4 regions of the Pantoea sp. nfd-35 genome follow, and region 2 is predicted to be linked to each of the others. Evidence: riboswitches for the same ligand, from Rfam matches in the RefSeq annotation. Region 2 holds a riboswitch; each other region holds the start of a gene.
What was found. Region 2 has a riboswitch for thiamine pyrophosphate ahead of thiM (hydroxyethylthiazole kinase). Riboswitches for the same ligand answer to the same signal wherever they lie in the genome.
Positions count from the first base shown of each region.

Region 1: another riboswitch for thiamine pyrophosphate. It lies ahead of thiB (thiamine ABC transporter substrate binding subunit); the one in region 2 lies ahead of thiM (hydroxyethylthiazole kinase).
Region 3: another riboswitch for thiamine pyrophosphate. It lies ahead of thiC (phosphomethylpyrimidine synthase ThiC); the one in region 2 lies ahead of thiM (hydroxyethylthiazole kinase).
Region 4: another riboswitch for thiamine pyrophosphate. It lies ahead of P9J57_RS21150 (FAD-dependent oxidoreductase); the one in region 2 lies ahead of thiM (hydroxyethylthiazole kinase).

Region 1 covers NZ_CP122403.1:3,669,739-3,674,094, reverse strand. Annotated here, with positions in the region: gene thiP (thiamine/thiamine pyrophosphate ABC transporter permease ThiP) at 1-340, opposite strand, end outside; gene thiB (thiamine ABC transporter substrate binding subunit) at 316-1,302, opposite strand; TPP riboswitch at 1,346-1,450, opposite strand; gene sgrR (HTH-type transcriptional regulator SgrR) at 1,486-3,147, opposite strand; gene P9J57_RS17110 (MFS transporter) at 3,403-4,356, shown strand, end outside.
Region 2 covers NZ_CP122403.1:1,588,370-1,592,725, forward strand. Annotated here, with positions in the region: gene P9J57_RS07440 (hypothetical protein) at 1-228, opposite strand, end outside; gene P9J57_RS07445 (lysozyme inhibitor LprI family protein) at 235-1,305, opposite strand; TPP riboswitch at 1,457-1,553, shown strand; gene thiM (hydroxyethylthiazole kinase) at 1,585-2,385, shown strand; gene thiD (bifunctional hydroxymethylpyrimidine kinase/phosphomethylpyrimidine kinase) at 2,372-3,172, shown strand; gene P9J57_RS07460 (GntR family transcriptional regulator) at 3,207-3,893, opposite strand; gene P9J57_RS07465 (mannitol dehydrogenase family protein) at 3,938-4,356, opposite strand, start outside.
Region 3 covers NZ_CP122403.1:4,248,395-4,252,750, forward strand. Annotated here, with positions in the region: gene nudC (NAD(+) diphosphatase) at 1-765, opposite strand, end outside; gene P9J57_RS19635 (Rsd/AlgQ family anti-sigma factor) at 963-1,466, shown strand; TPP riboswitch at 1,647-1,745, shown strand; gene thiC (phosphomethylpyrimidine synthase ThiC) at 1,831-3,753, shown strand; gene thiE (thiamine phosphate synthase) at 3,754-4,356, shown strand, end outside.
Region 4 covers NZ_CP122404.1:157,502-161,857, forward strand. Annotated here, with positions in the region: gene P9J57_RS21130 (ABC transporter ATP-binding protein) at 1-218, shown strand, start outside; gene P9J57_RS21135 (helix-turn-helix domain-containing protein) at 241-789, opposite strand; gene P9J57_RS21140 (AzlC family ABC transporter permease) at 884-1,555, shown strand; gene P9J57_RS21145 (AzlD domain-containing protein) at 1,552-1,872, shown strand; TPP riboswitch at 1,931-2,050, shown strand; gene P9J57_RS21150 (FAD-dependent oxidoreductase) at 2,189-3,121, shown strand; gene thiS (sulfur carrier protein ThiS) at 3,118-3,315, shown strand; gene P9J57_RS21160 (thiazole synthase) at 3,318-4,076, shown strand; gene P9J57_RS21165 (HesA/MoeB/ThiF family protein) at 4,086-4,356, shown strand, end outside.

The sequences.
Region 1 (4,356 bases), 2.1 Mb from region 2:
CGGTGAGCAGGCCGAATACGGCCACCAGCACGGGCAGAACCAGCGTCATGGCGCACAGGCGCAGCAACACCTGACGTCCGGGAAAGCGCCGCCGATAAAGGGCTCGGGACAATGGAATGGCCGGCAGCAAGGAGAGCAGGGCGGAAAGCAGCGCCTGCTTAAACGAAAAGCCAATAACATGATGCAGATACGTATCCTGCAGGACAGACCGCCAGTTGGTCGCTGGCGCCGCCATCCACAGTGCTGTGAAGGCCAGCAGCGCCACGCTGCAGAGCAGCAGCGTGGCGAGCGAACCCGGAATCAGCCAGAAAGGGATTAACGGCTGACGGCGCGTTGCCATTGGCTAACCCATTGCGAACGGTGGCTGGCAACCTCTTCCGGTGAAAACTGCAATGTTGTCTTCGGCACGCTGAGCGAGGCAAACCCGGCGGGGAGGTCAGTTTTGATCACCGGATACATCCAGTTCCCGGTAGGGATGGTGTTCTGAAAGGCTGGCGTAACCATGAATTGCATAAACTGTTCTGCCAGTTTGGGCTGCTTGCTGTTCGCCAGTCGGGCGGCCACCTCAACCTGCAGATAGTTGCCTTCGGCGAAGGATGCCGCAGCATAGTTATCTTTTTTCTCTTCAATGATGTGATAAGCCGGTGACGTGGTATAGCTCAGCACCAGATCGCTCTCGCCTTTAAGAAACAGGCCGTAGGCTTCACTCCAGCCTTTGGTGACCGTGACGGTTTTCTTCGCCAGCTTTTGCCAGGCCTCAGGCGCGTTGTCCCCGTAAACCTTTTGCATCCACAGCAGCAGGCCAAGGCCTGGCGTGCTGGTGCGAGGATCTTCATAAATCACGCGCCATTTCTCTGGGCTTTCGACCAGTTCTTTCAGGCTTGTGGGGGGATTTTTTAGCGTGTTTTTGTTGTACACGAATGCGAAATAACCGTAATCGAACGGCACAAAGGTGGTGTCCTTCCAGCCGCCGGGCACCTGCAGCTCACGGGTATCCACGTCGCTTTTGGCAAACAGGCCGGTTTGCTGCGCGGCCTGCAGAAGGTTGTTATCCAGGCCTAGTACCACATCGGCCTTTGTGTTCTTGCCTTCCATACGTACACGGTTCAGCAGCGAAACACCGTCTTCCAGCGCGACAAATTTCAGCTCGCAACCGCACTGGGCTTCAAAGGCTTTTTTGACGGCCGGACCCGGCCCCCAGTCAGCGGAAAAGGCGTCGTAGGTGTAAACCGTCAGGACAGGTTTGGCCGCAAAGACCGGGGCAGAGAGTAACAGCAGCACGGGCAGGACGTTTCTTAACACTTTGCGCTCCTAGGGCGGCAGGGTTGAGTCGCAAAGGATCTGAGCAAAACAACCTCTCAAATCCCTACGTCGGTATTAACCGATTCAGGTTCGACGGGTATTTCTCAGCGCCCTGACACTGTGGAAAGGGGCACCCCGTTGAGAACGCCACATTCTAGTCATTAAATGCGCAAGGGGAAAGGCTCACAGCGTAGGCGGGGCAAACCAGGCGGATTTAAAATCAAACCAGCCCAATGTATTCATCCGCACGCCGCGCATACTGCGCTGGCCCTCCAGCAGCAGCCAGTGATGAAACAGCGGATGAAGCCAGCTATTTTCCACCAGATATTTACCCCATTCAGCGAGGGAGAGCGTTTTTTCACGCCAGCGCGTGGCATCCTGCTGCCAGTTAACAGGCATACAGTGCTGCATCAACGGCGTTTCGTATAACAGGGCAAACAGGGAATATTCGAGGGGCAGGGTAAAATTGACGCTGCCCAGCCAGATATCACTCTCGCCTTCGCCCTGATGCCAGCTTTCGTAACTGACTTCCCGGGTGTTCAACGTAACGCCCTGTTCTGCCAGCAACGGACGTAAGGCATCCGTAATACTGACATGCTCAATATGCTGGTTATACCAGGTTAACGTCAGGCTCGTGAGGCCCGCCGGTTTGTCCACTGGGGTCAGATCGCGGCGATGGTGCCAGCGGGGTAGCAGGCCGTAAGCCGGGAACCAGTAGCGCTGATAACCCCTGCCCGCATTATTGAGGAGTGCAATCGGGTTAAGCAGGTCGCTGAGCCAGCGTCGAATGTCTCGATCGGCCATTTTTTCTGAACGCTGATCGAACAGTAAATAGTAGCAACCTTCTTCAAGCCGGCTCTCTTCCTGTTTCTCATCGGCTTTTTCGCCCTGCAGGCGAACCCCTGCATAAACCAGCTCGTCACTGATCTCTGGCAGTACCCACACCGACACATCATCGATCAGCGCGCGATAGCCAAAGTAGTCGTCAAACGCTTCTATCTTCAACTGGCTGTGCTGATTACGGACGACCCGATAAGGACCTGTTCCCAAAGGTTGACGGGCAAAATCGCGAATTTCAGGCCATTCCCGTGGCAGAATCATGGCGCTGACGCTGCCCAGCAGCCAGGGCAGCCAGCTGTCGGGCTGATCCAGATAGATATCCAGGGTCCAGGGGGCCGGTGAGTCGAGCCGTTGGATATGAGAAAACAGGGGATACTGACGCAGGCGTTCCAGGCTTGCGATCACATCGGCCATGTCCAGCTCCCGGCCATGATGAAAACGAATGGCAGGACGTAAATAAAAGCGCCAGTGGAGATCGGATGTTTGCTGCCAGTGATGGGCGATATCGGCCTCGATTTCCCCCTTTTCCTCATTTATGCGCGTCAGGCCGCTAAAGATCTGGCGGGCAATATGGGTTTCCGAACGGCGCAGGGGCGGACCGGGTAACAGATTCAGCAGAGGGCGATAATAGAGGACGCGCAAAATATGTTTGCCCTGGCGGAAGCTCCGCCCCAGGTGGGCGCTGATCATCTGTCTGACCTGATCTTTATCCCCCACCAGCTGGACTAACTGATCGATACGATCCTGCTCCAGAAGATCTTCGGCACGCTGCTGCTGGAGCGCCAGCCCGGTGTAGCAGAAGGTCATCAGGGAACGTTTGCCCCGTCCGGCTTCGGCCTGCCAGGTGAGCCAGCCAGCCGCTTGCATTCTGTTGAGCAGGTTTCGCATATGGCGACGCGAACAGTGCAGCAAATCAGCCAGTTCGCCCAGGGTTGTTTCCTGTGGTTGTCCCTGGCAATTTTGCCACAGACGAATGAACTGCTGCTTCAGACGTGATGACGACATAAAAGAGGAACTCCCTGATAAAGGTGCTCTGTTTTTCTTACCCCATTTTAGAGGCAATCTTTCCTGTATTGGAAGAGCGGGAGGCATTCAGTAATGAATGGCGCTCTGACATGGACTGGCAGCGATGTCTGTCCCTTCTGAGTAGTGTGTTACGATTTCGCCAGCAGGGTTATTCTGCTGGTTTTTTTTACGTTGTAGGTTTGGGTCGGGGTTCCATTGTTCCCGTTTCTCCCGTTGTTCTGTCAGGGATAAGGCATGAAATCTTTGTTATCGTTCTCGCGCCGTTTCAATCCGGTCTTTTTGGCTTTTATGGTGACAGCCTTTATCCTCGGCGTGGCCGGTGCGCTGCAGGCGCCGACGCTGAGCCTGTTTTTATCGCGAGAAGTACAGGTGCCACCGCTGTGGGTCGGGCTGTTTTTTACCATCAATGCCATCGCCGGCATTGTGGTCAGCATGATGATCGCAAAGCGCTCCGACAGCGTTGGCGATCGGCGGAATATCATCTTAGTGTGCTGTATCCTTGCCCTGGCAAACGCCATACTGTTCGCGTTTACCCGCCATTACCTGACGCTGATAACGCTGGGCGTGCTGTTATCGTCGCTGGCGAACGTCGCCATGCCGCAGCTCTTTGCGCTGGCGCGAGAATATGCCGACAGTTCCTCGCGCGAAGTGGTGATGTTCAGTTCCATTATGCGCGCTCAGGTGTCGCTGGCGTGGGTGATTGGGCCACCGCTGTCGTTTGCGCTGGCGCTGAATTTTGGTTTCGTTACGCTGTTCAGCGTGGCGGCCGGCTTGTTTTTTCTCTGTTTCCTGCTGATCTGGTTTACCGTGCCCTCGGTGCCGCGCGCGGCTTCCCTGATGCAGTCGGGCGGGATCCCCCTGAGCGGCTGGCGGATTCGTGACGTGCGCATTTTGTTTGCCGCATCAACGCTGATGTGGACCTGTAACACCATGTACATTATCGATATGCCGCTGTGGATCAGCAACGATCTGGGCCTGCCCGAAAAGCTTGCCGGTCTCTTAATGGGCACGGCCGCCGGGTTGGAAATCCCGGTCATGATCCTGGCCGGTTTCTATGCCAAACGTTGGGGTAAGCGAAAGATGATGGTGGGCGCGGTGGCCTCCGCCGTTGTGTTTTACAGCGGCCTGATTCTGTTTCACAGCCACCTGGCGCTGCTGGTCCTGCAGGTGTTCAACGCCCTGTTTATC
Region 2 (4,356 bases):
AACTTTCGCGACATCTTTCCAACGGCGTTCCCAAATAGATGCAACAAGTTCGCATATTAACCACATTGCCCAACTTATTAATATTAAAGTGCCCCCTATTAAAGAAAAGATAAATGTACCAGAAGACACAGATGTATAAGCCATAATCATCAGAAGTGCAATAATCACAATCAGCGGTAAGCTAATTAAGCCTTTGATATTAGATGGCGCTTCATCGTCTTTTAACATTTTTTATTACTCATCATCGGTAATGTTATTTAGCAGGATCGTGATTGAACGTCTGGCTTCGCTATTCGCCGTATCCGCCGGCATGTTAAACGCATGTTGGTAGTAGTGTGCCAGCTCAATAAGGCTATTCTGGTAGCCTTCAGTATGCTGCTTGATAAACTGCTGTGCGTCGTCAGATAAGCTATTTTTTCCGTATTGGATGGACTTTAAAAACTTCATGCTGTGACTTAACGTGGCTGAAATTTCCGCCCGCGTAATGGCATAAATTGTAAAACGAATGGTCCCTGTGCTAACAGGGGTGGCATCTTCCGCCAGATGAATAAATTGCTTAAACAACGGCAGTGTGGGCTGAGTTTGTTCGCAGTCACTGATGGGGGTTCGGCTGTCAATTGCACCACCGGCCAGCGGTTCCAGCCAGACGATATTTTGTGGATGCCGTAAAAATGCCTCGCAGGGGATAATAAGTGATTCTGGATTATTTTCGGCAATGAGCCAGAGAAACATGCCGAAGTTGTTGGTATTTTCTGCTGCGCTTTCTGCATCAGGAATTTTATCTTCGAATATGTGGTTATCTGTTACTTCGAAAGCGGGTCGAATGAGTTCGGTGACCTTATTATGCCTGGTTGAACCTGCTGGAAGAGAAGTAAACTGATAAATCGCTTCGTATATGTTCACTAACTCGGGATTTATTTTACGAATTTGCTTAATGGCTTCGCCATGATGGGTATAAAGAACCATGACAGCGAGTTCAAAAAGCCGTTGATCGTAGTATCCTTCAATGCGTTTTTCTTGAGGGTCAGTGAGACACATTTTAGTCAGGTTTTTTAACCATTGCCGTTGTGCGGTAATGAGCCCCGAAGGTCCGGCCGTGGCGTTTTTTTTCGCGAGATCAAAAAAATGCGCCATTAACCGATCTTTTGCCGATAACGTCTGGCTCTGACAAATCACCTTTTCGATTGCGCTGGGATGCGCACATGAAAAACTGGGGGCGGCACTCGCCTGAAATGCCAGCATCAATCCTGACATGAGTAACGCCAGTTTTATAAAATATGCGACCAGGCTGAAGCCAGTTTTCATCAGGATACTCTGAGTAAATAATTGTTATCTCAAGAATAAGCCCAAGAAGGCGTGTTGAATATAAACCCGGATTAAACGATCTGATTTGATGCGGGCAAGGTTGCTTTGCCAGTGGCTCAACCTTATGCTGATGACGGGTAAAGTGAATTTACCTGACGACTCGGGGTGCCCTTCTTTGTGAAGGCTGAGAAAAACCCGTATTACCTGATCTGGATAATGCCAGCGTAGGGAAGTCTGATGCCTGACCGCATTCGCCTTCTTGTCCGCCGGTTGGGAGTTATGATGACACATCAACCGCAACACCTTTCTGATGCGCAATGCGCGCCCATTCTGCAACAGTTTCGCCGTCAGTCACCGCTGGTGCACTGTATGACCAACGATGTGGTGCAAACGCTAACCGCTAACGTTTTACTCGCCCTTAATGCCTCTCCGGCCATGGTTATCGACGCTGAAGAAGCGGCGCAGTTTAGCGCGGTTGCCGATGCGCTGCTTATCAATGTCGGTACGCTAACCCACGATCGTAAGCAAGCGATGCAGGCTGCGGTGCTTGCAGCAAATCAGGCGGGCACGCCCTGGACACTGGATCCGGTGGCGGTCGGCGCGCTGACGCTGCGCACCGTGTTTTGCAAGCAGCTGCTCGCGCAGTCGCCTGCAGTGGTGCGCGGCAATGCCTCAGAGATTCTGTCGCTGGCGCAGCAGGCAGCAGGCGGACGCGGTGTTGACAGCCTGCATTCGGCCGAAGCCGCGCTGCAGGCTGCCCAACAGCTGGCAAAAGCTTTTGATACCTGTGTCGTCGTGACCGGCGAAGTAGACTATGTCACCGATGGGCAGCGCACCTGGGCGATTACGGGCGGTTCGCCGTTAATGACGCGGGTGGTCGGCACCGGCTGTGCGCTTTCAGCGGTGGTTGCGGCCTTTGCCTGTTTGCCAGGTGACCGACTGATCAACATCGCCTGCGCCTGTCGGGTGATGGCGCTGGCTGGAGAAAAGGCCGCGCAGGATGCAGATGGACCGGGTAGCTTTGCGCCTGCTTTCCTGGATGCACTCTGGACGCTGGAGGCACCTGATGAAACGCATTAATGCCCTGACGATTGCAGGGACCGATCCCAGCGGCGGGGCCGGTATCCAGGCCGATCTGAAAACCTTCTCTGCACTGGGCGCGTACGGTACCAGTGTGATCACGGCGCTGGTGGCGCAGAATACCTGCGGCGTGCAGTCGGTATACCGCGTTGCGCCAGAGTTTGTGACCGCCCAGCTGGACTCGGTGCTGGATGATGTGCGCATCGACAGTGCGAAGATTGGCATGCTGTCTGAAACAGAAATTGTCGAGCGGGTGGCCCATGGCCTGCAGCGGCGGGAAATTCCCTTTGTGGTGCTGGATACGGTGATGGTGGCTAAAAGCGGCGATGCCCTGCTGAATCCGGATGCGATTGCCTGTGTGCGAGATCGTTTATTGCCACAGGTGTCATTGATTACGCCAAACCTGCCCGAAGCCGCTGCACTGCTGGGATGCCAGGTTGCCCTCAATGAAGATGAGATGCTCACCCAGGGCGAAGCGCTACTGGCGCTGGGTTGCCAGGCAGTGCTGATGAAAGGCGGTCATCTCGATGGTGATGAAAGCCCGGACTGGCTGCTAACTCGGGCAGGGCGTCAGCGCTTTAGCAGCGTGCGGGTAAACACGCGTCATACGCACGGCACTGGCTGTACACTGTCCGCCGCGCTCGCGGCCTTACGTCCCCGGCATGACAGCTGGGAAGCGACGATCAGTGAAGCGAAAGCCTGGCTGCAGCAGGCATTACTGGCGGCAGATTCGCTGGAAGTGGGCAACGGGATTGGGCCGGTGCACCATTTCCATCAGTGGTGGTAGCCCATCGTGTTTCGCCTTGCAGACTGGCAAGGCGTTAATCCTCTTCAAACCAGGCGCTGTTTTGCTTGATGACTGGGGTGATCGAAAACATCATGGCCTGCAAATGATGGCGCAACGCCGCCTCAGCCTTGACGGGATCGTTTGCCTTCAGCGCCGCAAAAATAGCATCATGCTGTTCTATCAGGGTTTCGGCGGGCGCAACGTCATTCAGGGTTAAATAGCGTACCCGATCCATGGTGGCTTTGATGTTTTCAACCGTTTCCCACGCCAGCGGACAGCCGATGCTCTCAGCGATGAGGCGATGAAACTCATCGTCCAGGCTTAAGAACATCTGGCTATCGCCACGGGCAGCGGTGATGCGTTGCAGTTGCAGGTTATGCTCCAGCGCCATCAGCCCTGACTCTTCGATTTCCTCAGCAGCGCGACGGACCACGGCAATCTCCACGGCCTCACGAATGAAACGACCATCTTCGACCCGTTTAGCCGAGATCCTGCGCACAAAGGTGCCGCGCTGCGGCAGGATCTGAACCAGACCGGCCTCCGCGAGCTTGATAAAGGCTTCCCGCACCGGCTGACGTGAGAGGTTGAACCGGGCGGAAACCTCTTTTTCCGAGAGCAGTGCGCCCGGCTGAATTACGCACGTCACGATATCGCGGCGCAGATAGCGGTAAACCTGCTGATTCACCGGTTCGCTGGTGGTAATGGTGTAAGAAAGTGTCATATCGCTGTCCGTTTTATCTTCGGCCTGGGCATCAGGCGATCGCATCAGACCTCAGGACCGGCAATGGCCTGCTGGACGCTGGCACGGGCTCCCTGAGCGGCAAGCTGCAGGTAACAGGCGGTAAGTTGTTTCACCAGCGCATCGTTTTTAGCAAGATCGTCGCCAAATACCCTGCTGATGTTGAGTAACGCCCGCACGCGAGCTTCACCGTCATCACTTTCCGCTACGCAAGTGGCCAGTTGTGCGTTCAGCGGATCGCGGATCTCGATGGGCTCGCCTTTTTCGTCCACTGCGCTGACATAGCGCATCCAGGCCGCGATGCCCAGCAGCAGCAAGGGACACGGCGTGCCGTGGTCCAGATGCCAACGCAGGCTGTCGAGAAAGCGCTGGGGCAGCTTCTGGGTCCCGTCGGTCGCAATCTGATAAGTCCGATGCTTAATCGCCCGATTGGCAAAGCGGGCGA
Region 3 (4,356 bases), 1.8 Mb from region 2:
CTCAGCGCGGCAGAGGGCCACCGTATCTTCAATTAATCGACGGGCGACGGTACCGGGCGGCGGCAGTAAAGGCAGCGCATCAAAGCGGAACCATCCGGCGTCCAGCAGCTCTTTGCCGTCATGTTGTAACTCGCCGCCATCATATTCCGCCATAAACGCCATCATCAGAGACTGCGGGAAAGGCCAGGGCTGCGAGGTAACATAGCGGACATTCTTCACACGCACGTTGCTCTCTTCCATTACCTCGCGCGCGACGGCCTGTTCAATGGTTTCGCCGACTTCGACGAAACCGGCCAGCACAGTGTAAATGTTATTACGCTGGCGCGCATGGTTAGCCAACAGGATCTCGTCCCCCCGGCGAATGGCGACGATAATGCAGGGCGCAATCTGTGGATAGTAGCGTTCACGGCAGTGGCTGCACAGGCAGGCAAATTCACGCTTGCTGGCGTGCATCTCATGGCCGCAGTAGCCACACCAGCGGTGAGAGCGATAAAATTCGGCCAGCTGTACACCGCGCCCTGCCAACTGAAACAGTCCCGGATCTTCGTTAAGTAACTGCCGCAAAGACAGCATATCCTCCGAACGTGTTTCGCAAATCAGCCAGACATTCTCCCCCTGCCATTCGCCAATTACGCGCCCCTGATGACCCGTCAGGCCAAAATGCTGCGCATTACCGTGAGGCAGGTCTCCTTGCGGTAACCAAATTTTTTGTTCACTGCTGACAATCCACCATCCAGCGTCTACGCTTGAAATTTCGCATTGCATTTATTTCGTCATCCTTAGCGTCAACCCGCACGCTGAAGTCCCGATGTTAAGTGTGTAGATGAACAACTATACCCAAATAATTCTGGTTGCAAGACGGCAACACGCTTATTTCTCCCCGGCAGGCTCGTGGAAAACAAGCGCACTTGACGCATCGCTAATCTGAAATATGAAGGTGCATAACTCATACGGAGTTAACTATGCTCAACCAGTTAGACGTTCTGACCAAACGCGTAGGTGGCAGTAATGAACTGGTCGATTCATGGCTGGCCGCTCGCCGCCAGTTACTGGTTTCTTATTACCATTTGGTCGGTATCAAGCCAAAGAAAGAGGCACTGACGCGTCTGGATGAACAGGCACTTGATAACTTTTGCCATAATCTGGTCGATTACCTTTCATCCGGCCACTTCAGCCTCTATCAACGCCTGATCGGAGAAATGGACGGTACCAGTCCGCTGTTGGCAGCAACGCAGATTTATCCCTCGCTGGAAGCCAACACCGAACAACTGATGAAGCTGTATGACGGACACCTGCAGCAGGCGATTGATGACGATAACTACGTCACCTTTCAGAATGCGCTATCGGAGGTCGGAGAAGCCCTGGAAGGACGCTTTACGCTTGAGGACAAACTCATCCAGATGGCATGGGATAATCACCTAACCCCGCCCGTGGCTAACGACAGCGAAATTGCCCGCCCCGCCTAAAACCTAATCGATTGTAAAAGACTTGTGATTAGCCAAAAGCCCCCTTATGCTGAGTGGGCTTTACGTTTAACGCCGAACGTAGTCGGTGTTTACGGTTGATACGTCATCTACGGGCGCTGTTCATGCTATCCCTTTTTCCGGGGTGAAGCCGATCGGGCGCCGTAGCGAAATCGTTGAAACCTCATCTTGTCGGAGTGCCTAAGGGCTGAGACCGTTAATTCGGGATCCGCGGAACCTGATCAGGTTAGAACCTGCGAAGGGAACAAGAGTAAATTTATACGGTACGCCACCGAATGGTGTCAGCAGTGCCGTTACTCCTTCCGAACTCCGGACAAGCAACCTTCCCTCTTACTGGAATATTGCTATGTCTACTGCTAAAACGACCCGTCGCGAACAACGTGCTCAGGCACAGGAATTCATTGACTCTCTTCAGGGCGGCAGCGCCTTCCCTAATTCAAAACGTATCTGGCTTACCGGCAGCCGCGATGATATCCGTGTCCCAATGCGGGAAATTCAACTCAGCCCTACCCTGACCAGCGGCAGTAAAGAAGCGCCGGTTTATGAGGAGAATGAGCCCGTTCCGGTTTACGATACGGCCGGTGCCTATGGCGATCCCGCCGCACAAATCGACGTGCATCGGGGGCTGGATAAACTGCGGGCGCGCTGGATTGAAGAGCGGAATGACAGCGAAAATCTGGTGCAAATCAGCTCTGCCTACACGCAACAGCGGCTGGCCGATGACGGCCTGGATCACTTGCGTTTTGAACACCTGCCCACACCACGCCGTGCGAAGGCAGGCCACTGCGTTACCCAGCTCCATTATGCTCGTCGGGGCATAATTACGCCGGAGATGGAGTTTATCGCGCTGCGGGAAAATATGGGCCGGGAACGCATCCGCGGCGAGGTGCTGCTGCAGCAGCATCCGGGGCACAGCTTTGGCGCCCATCTGCCAGAAAATATTACCCCTGAGTTTGTGCGTCAGGAAGTGGCTGCCGGGCGCGCTATTATTCCGGCAAATATTAACCATCCCGAATCCGAACCCATGATCATCGGGCGTAACTTTCTGGTGAAAGTGAATGCCAATATCGGCAACTCAGCCGTGACCTCCTCGATTGAAGAAGAGGTTGAAAAGCTGGTGTGGTCAACGCGTTGGGGCGCCGATACCGTCATGGATCTTTCCACCGGCCGCTATATCCACGAAACCCGTGAATGGATTTTGCGTAACAGCCCGGTGCCTATCGGTACGGTACCGATCTATCAGGCGCTTGAGAAAGTTAACGGTGTGGCAGAAGATCTGAACTGGGAAATTTTCCGCGACACATTGCTGGAACAGGCCGAGCAGGGTGTGGATTATTTTACGATTCATGCAGGCGTGCTGCTGCGCTACGTGCCCATGACCGCGAAGCGCCTGACTGGGATTGTCTCGCGTGGTGGTTCCATTATGGCGAAGTGGTGCCTGTCGCATCACAGAGAGAGCTTCCTGTATGAGCACTTCCGCGACATCTGTGAAATTTGTGCGGCCTACGACATCTCATTATCATTAGGTGACGGCCTGCGTCCGGGATCGATTCAGGATGCCAATGACGAAGCGCAGTTTGCGGAACTGCACACCTTAGGTGAGCTGACGAAAATTGCCTGGGAATACGACGTGCAGGTGATGATTGAGGGCCCCGGCCATATTCCCATGCAAATGATCCGTCGCAACATGACCGAACAACTGGAACATTGCCATGAAGCGCCGTTTTACACTCTGGGCCCCCTCACCACTGATATTGCTCCGGGTTACGATCACTTTACCTCCGGCATTGGTGCCGCGATGATTGGCTGGTTCGGCTGCGCCATGCTGTGCTACGTCACGCCCAAAGAGCATTTAGGTCTGCCAAACAAGGAAGATGTTAAACAGGGCTTAATCACGTACAAGATCGCCGCGCACGCAGCCGATCTGGCCAAGGGTCATCCGGGCGCGCAAATCCGCGACAATGCGATGTCCAAAGCACGTTTTGAGTTTCGCTGGGAAGACCAGTTTAATCTTGCACTGGATCCGCATACGGCCCGGGCTTACCACGATGAAACCCTGCCGCAGGAGTCCGGTAAGGTGGCCCACTTCTGCTCTATGTGCGGCCCCAAATTTTGCTCAATGAAAATTACCCAGGAAGTGCGTGACTACGCCGCAAGGCAGGAAGCCGAAGCCCAGGCGATTGAGGTGGGGATGGCGAAAATGTCTGATCATTTTCGTGAGCGCGGCGGTGAGCTGTATCACCCTGCGACCGCAATAAAGGAGGAATAAATGGACGCCTTTCCCGCAACCGCATCACGTCTGGGGCTCTATCCGGTCGTTGACAGCGTGGAATGGATAGAGCGCCTGCTGGAAGCCGGTGTGCGAACCCTTCAGCTTCGGATCAAGGATCAGCCGGACGAGGTGGTTGAACCCATGATTATTCGGGCTATCGCCGCAGGTAAGCGCTATCAGGCACGTCTGTTTATCAATGATTACTGGCAACTGGCGATTAAACATCAGGCCTATGGCGTCCATCTGGGTCAGGAAGATTTAGAGGTCGCTAACCTGCAGCAGATCCTGCACGCAGGCTTGCGGCTGGGACTTTCAACTCATGATGATGCAGAGCTGGATCGGGCGCTGGCACTGCGCCCTTCCTATGTGGCGCTGGGGCACATCTTCCCCACCCAGACGAAGGCCATGCCCTCTTCCCCTCAGGGCGTAGCTGAACTTAAGCGCCATTTGGCCCGGCTGCACGGCATCTCAACAGTCGCGATCGGAGGCATCAGTATTGATCGTGCGCCAGAGGTCCTGGCCACCGGGGTGGGCAGTATTGCGGTGGTGAGCGCGATTACTCAGGCAGAAGACTGGCAGGAGGCCACGCGTGTTCTGCTG
Region 4 (4,356 bases), on a different replicon from region 2:
ACCCTGTGTTTTTATTCGCGGATGAGCCGACGTCGCGCCTGGATCCTGTCGTTCAGCAGCAGACGCTGGCGTTGATTAGCGAACTGGCAACACAGCAACGCTGCGCCATTTTGCTGGTCAGCCACGATCTCGCTTTACTGGAGAAAAGCGCGCATCGTGTTATCTCACTGGCCTCCCTCAGCCAGAGCGCCGCAATAGCCCAGGAAGTCTGTATTTAACCGAAGGCAGGGAAACCTGCCTTCACACATGCTCCATGACCAGCACAGCCAGCGTATCTGGCTCAAGCGCACGAAAAATATGCTCAGTGTCGCCCGGGTAGCTGATGTAATCGCCTACCTCAAGCTCAACGGGTGAATCAACCGGCCCAACCTCTGCGCGCCCTTGCGTCAAAATTAAATGTTCGATGGTATTCGGTGAATGCGGCTGTGAGCAGCGTTCGCTGCCGGGCTGTATGTGCAGCAGATAGATATCCCGTCGTGCGCCCGGTGGACAGGTTGCCAGTAAGACGGCTTTGTAATCAGCCTGCTCAGCAGCCACCGTGGGGCCTTCTCCGCGGCGAATAACCTGTAACCGGTTCGTTTCCGGCTCCATCAGGCGTGCAAATGGAATATTGAGCGCGACACACAGCGACCACAACGTCTCAATACCCGGATTGCCGTTACCGGCTTCAAGCTGAGACAGGGTCGATTTTGCAATCCCCGCCCGGCGAGCAACTTCAGCCAGCGTCAGGCCGGCACGCTGGCGTTCTCTTACTAAACCTCGGGCAATGATATCAATGGGCGTGCTCATCACTTTTCCTGTTCGTTAAAATGAACGTATCGTTCGTCTTGTAATACATATCCGATGTCCATTATAATGGATTTATCGTTCGTTATGGGATTCGATGTTGATGCTGGCAAAAAAATTCACGCTGGATAAAGGCGTTATAAAAGCAATTTTTCTGGTCTGTATCGCAGATGGCATTGTCGGCCTGTCTTACGGGTCGCTCGCCACTGCTGATGGCTTTCCGTTTTGGGTACCGCTGGCGTTATCAACGCTGGTGCTGGCTGGCGCATCGGAATTCTTATTTATTGGCATCGTTGCCGGCGGTGGCAGTCCGTTAACCGCTGCCGCGGCAGGTTTGCTGGTCAACGCCCGCCATCTTCCCTTTGGCATTGCGGTTAAAGACTTAGTGGGCAGAGGCTGGCGGGGGGCGCTCGGCTGTCACATTATGAACGATGAAAGTGTGGTGTTCGGCATCTCTCAGCCGCAGCTGGCTCAACGCCGCAGTGCGTTTTGGCTGTGCGGCATCGGTATCGGATTGATCTGGCCGTTCACCGTCATGCTCGGGGCCGCGATTGGCCAGTTTATCCCGAATATTTCCGTTATCGGTCTGGATGCGGTTTTTCCCGCCATTCTTATCGCACTCATCTTCCCGGCGTTACGCAAACCCCGAACCCGCATTCCTGCTGCTACCGGCGCCGTGCTGTCGCTGGCGGTCACGCCATTTGTTCCAGCAGGGATGCCTGTTCTGTTTTCGTTGTTAGGGCTGCTTACGTGGAGATCGCGTAAATGAATCATCCGATGATAATTGCAGGCATTGCCTTGCTGGCTGCCGGAACCTATGCCATTCGTTATGCGGGCGTCAAACTGGGTAACCGGTTGCCTGTCAGTGAGCGCACGCAAAATGTGTTATCCGATGCGGCCACGGTACTGTTACTGGCCGTTGCAGCCACCACCACGTTGTTCGAAGGTCAGCATTTTGCCGGGATGGCAAGGCTGCTGGGCGTGTCGTTTGCCATTTTTCTCGCCTGGCGCAGGGCGCCGCTGATCGTCATCATTTTGGGCGCAGCCTGTATGACCGCTCTGCTGCGTTACCTGAATGTGCCTTAGTCGCTAACGACAAATTGCTGCATCAGCCTTGACGTAAGGCGCGGCTTAAAATAAAACTAGAACCCGTCAGGGGAGTCTCGCCAAAGAGACTGAGAGGCTAATAGCGCAATGCGCGGCTTAGCGACCCTTAGAACCTGACCCAGTTGATACTGGCGTAGGAAGACGGGTATCTTTGCCACAGGCAGATACTTGCCGCAGAGTCTGCTTTTGCCGGGCTCATGCTTTTTCCCTTCTTGTATCACGGGTCTCTGACTGTTAACAGAGAGGCCAAAGTGAAAATCCTGTTTCTGATGTTATCCTGTCAGGTTGGCTGGCAATGAGCCGCTGGTCAGTGCTCGGCAGCGGCGTGTCCGGACTGTGTATCGCCACGCTACTGGCGGAGCAAGGTGAACCTGTCGAAATCATTACCTTACCGGACTGCCGCGCGGCATCGCACTGGGCTGGCGGTATGCTGGCGCCCTGGTGCGAAGCGGAAAGTGCGCCACAGCAGGTCGTTGACTGGGGTCAGTATGCTGCGGCATGGTGGTCGGCCCGGGTCAGCGGCGTGGAACAGCAGGGTACCCTGGTGATTGCGCCCCCGCGCGACAGTGCTGAGTTAACGCGTTTCGCTAACATGACCTCATCACATCAGTGGGTGACGCCAGCAGAGATTGAACCTGCGCTGGAAGACCGTTTTGCCCGTGGCTTGTTCTTTGCCGCAGAAGGTCATCTTGATCCCCGGCTGGCAATGCAACAATTACAAACGCGTTTACTGAATGCGGGGGTCCGGTTTCACCCGGGTAAACCCAGCGGGAAAATTATCGATTGCCGGGGTATTCATGCCCGGCAATCCCAACCCGAATTGCGTGCCGTGCGCGGTGAAATGGTTATTCTCCACACCGACGAAATAACGTTTTCCCGTCCTGTTCGCCTGCTGCACCCGCGTTTTCCCTGTTATCTGGTGCCCAGGGCACAGGGGCATTTTATGCTGGGCGCGACCATGGTCGAAAGCCAGGATGACAGCCCAATCAGCGCGCGCGCTATGATGGAACTGTTAAGCGCAGCCTACAGCATCCATCCCGCCCTCGCCGAAGCACGCATTATTGAAAGCGGCACAGGTATGCGTCCGGCTTACCGCCACAATCTGCCCGAAGTGCGTTACGAAAATGGCATTTTTTCTATTAACGGCATGTACCGTCACGGCTTCCTGCTGGCCCCGATGATGGCCGAGAAGCTTATGCAACAACTGACGTCCGAGGGAGTGCGATGAAAATAGAACTGAACGGCCTTGCTATTGAAACCGAAGCCCGCACGCTGGCTGAATTACTCGTGGAACAACATATCGATGCTGGCTGTGTCGCCAGTGCCGTGAACGGCGAATTTGTTCCCCGGGAGCGCTATTCCTCAGAGCCGCTTGTGGCGGGTTGTCGTCTTGAAGTGTTATCGCCGATGCAGGGAGGCTAACGATGTTTTATGACTTTAGCGGACAGTCACGTTTTTTACTGGGTACTGCAGGTTATCCCTCGCCGGATATTCTGCAACAGGCCGTTGGCGCATCCGGCGCCGAGATTATTACGGTGAGTCTGCGTCGTGAAGGAAGCCAGGGCGGAGCCTTTCGCGATCTCCTGAAAACCTTAAATAAACGCGTTTTACCCAATACCGCAGGCTGCCACACGGTGAAAGAAGCCGTGACGACTGCGCATATGGCGCGGGAATTGTTTGCCACGTCCTGGATCAAGCTTGAGGTGATCGGTCATGCCGATACCTTACAGCCCGATCCCTTTGCCCTCGTCGAAGCAGCACGTATTTTGTGTGCAGAGGGTTTCCACGTTTTCCCTTACACCACAGAAGATCTGATTGTGGGCGAGAAACTGCTGGACGCGGGCTGTGAAGTGCTGATGCCGTGGGGGGCGCCTATCGGCTCAGGCCAGGGATTACGCAATATCGAGGGATTACGCACGATGCGTGCCTGGTTTAAGGACGTTCCACTGATTATTGATGCCGGGATCGGTGCGCCGAGCCAGGCGGCTCAGGCGATGGAATTGGGGTTTGATGCTGTGCTGTTGAATACCGCCGTGGCGAAATCCAGCGATCCGGTTCGCATGGCTGGCGCATTTGCGCGCGCCATTGAAGCGGGATATCAGGCACGTCAGGCTGGCATGATGGAGCGTCGCGACATGGCTGCCGCCTCTACGCCCGTTTTCGGGCTGGCGCAATTTCGCTAAGGAGCAGATATGGCTCGTTATCAACGACAGACAATGCTGCCAGAAGTGGGCGAGCAGGGGCAGCAGGCTTTGTCCGCTGCCCGCGTCTTAGTGGTTGGCGCGGGTGGACTGGCTTCCACGTTATTACCGCTCCTGGCGGGCGCTGGCATCGGTTATATCCGGCTCTATGACGACGACGTCGTGGCGCTGCATAACCTGCATCGTCAGACGCTATTTACGACTGCCGATATTGGCGAGCCGAAGGTGTTTTGCGCCCAACGTGCGCTGGCACAGCGTAATC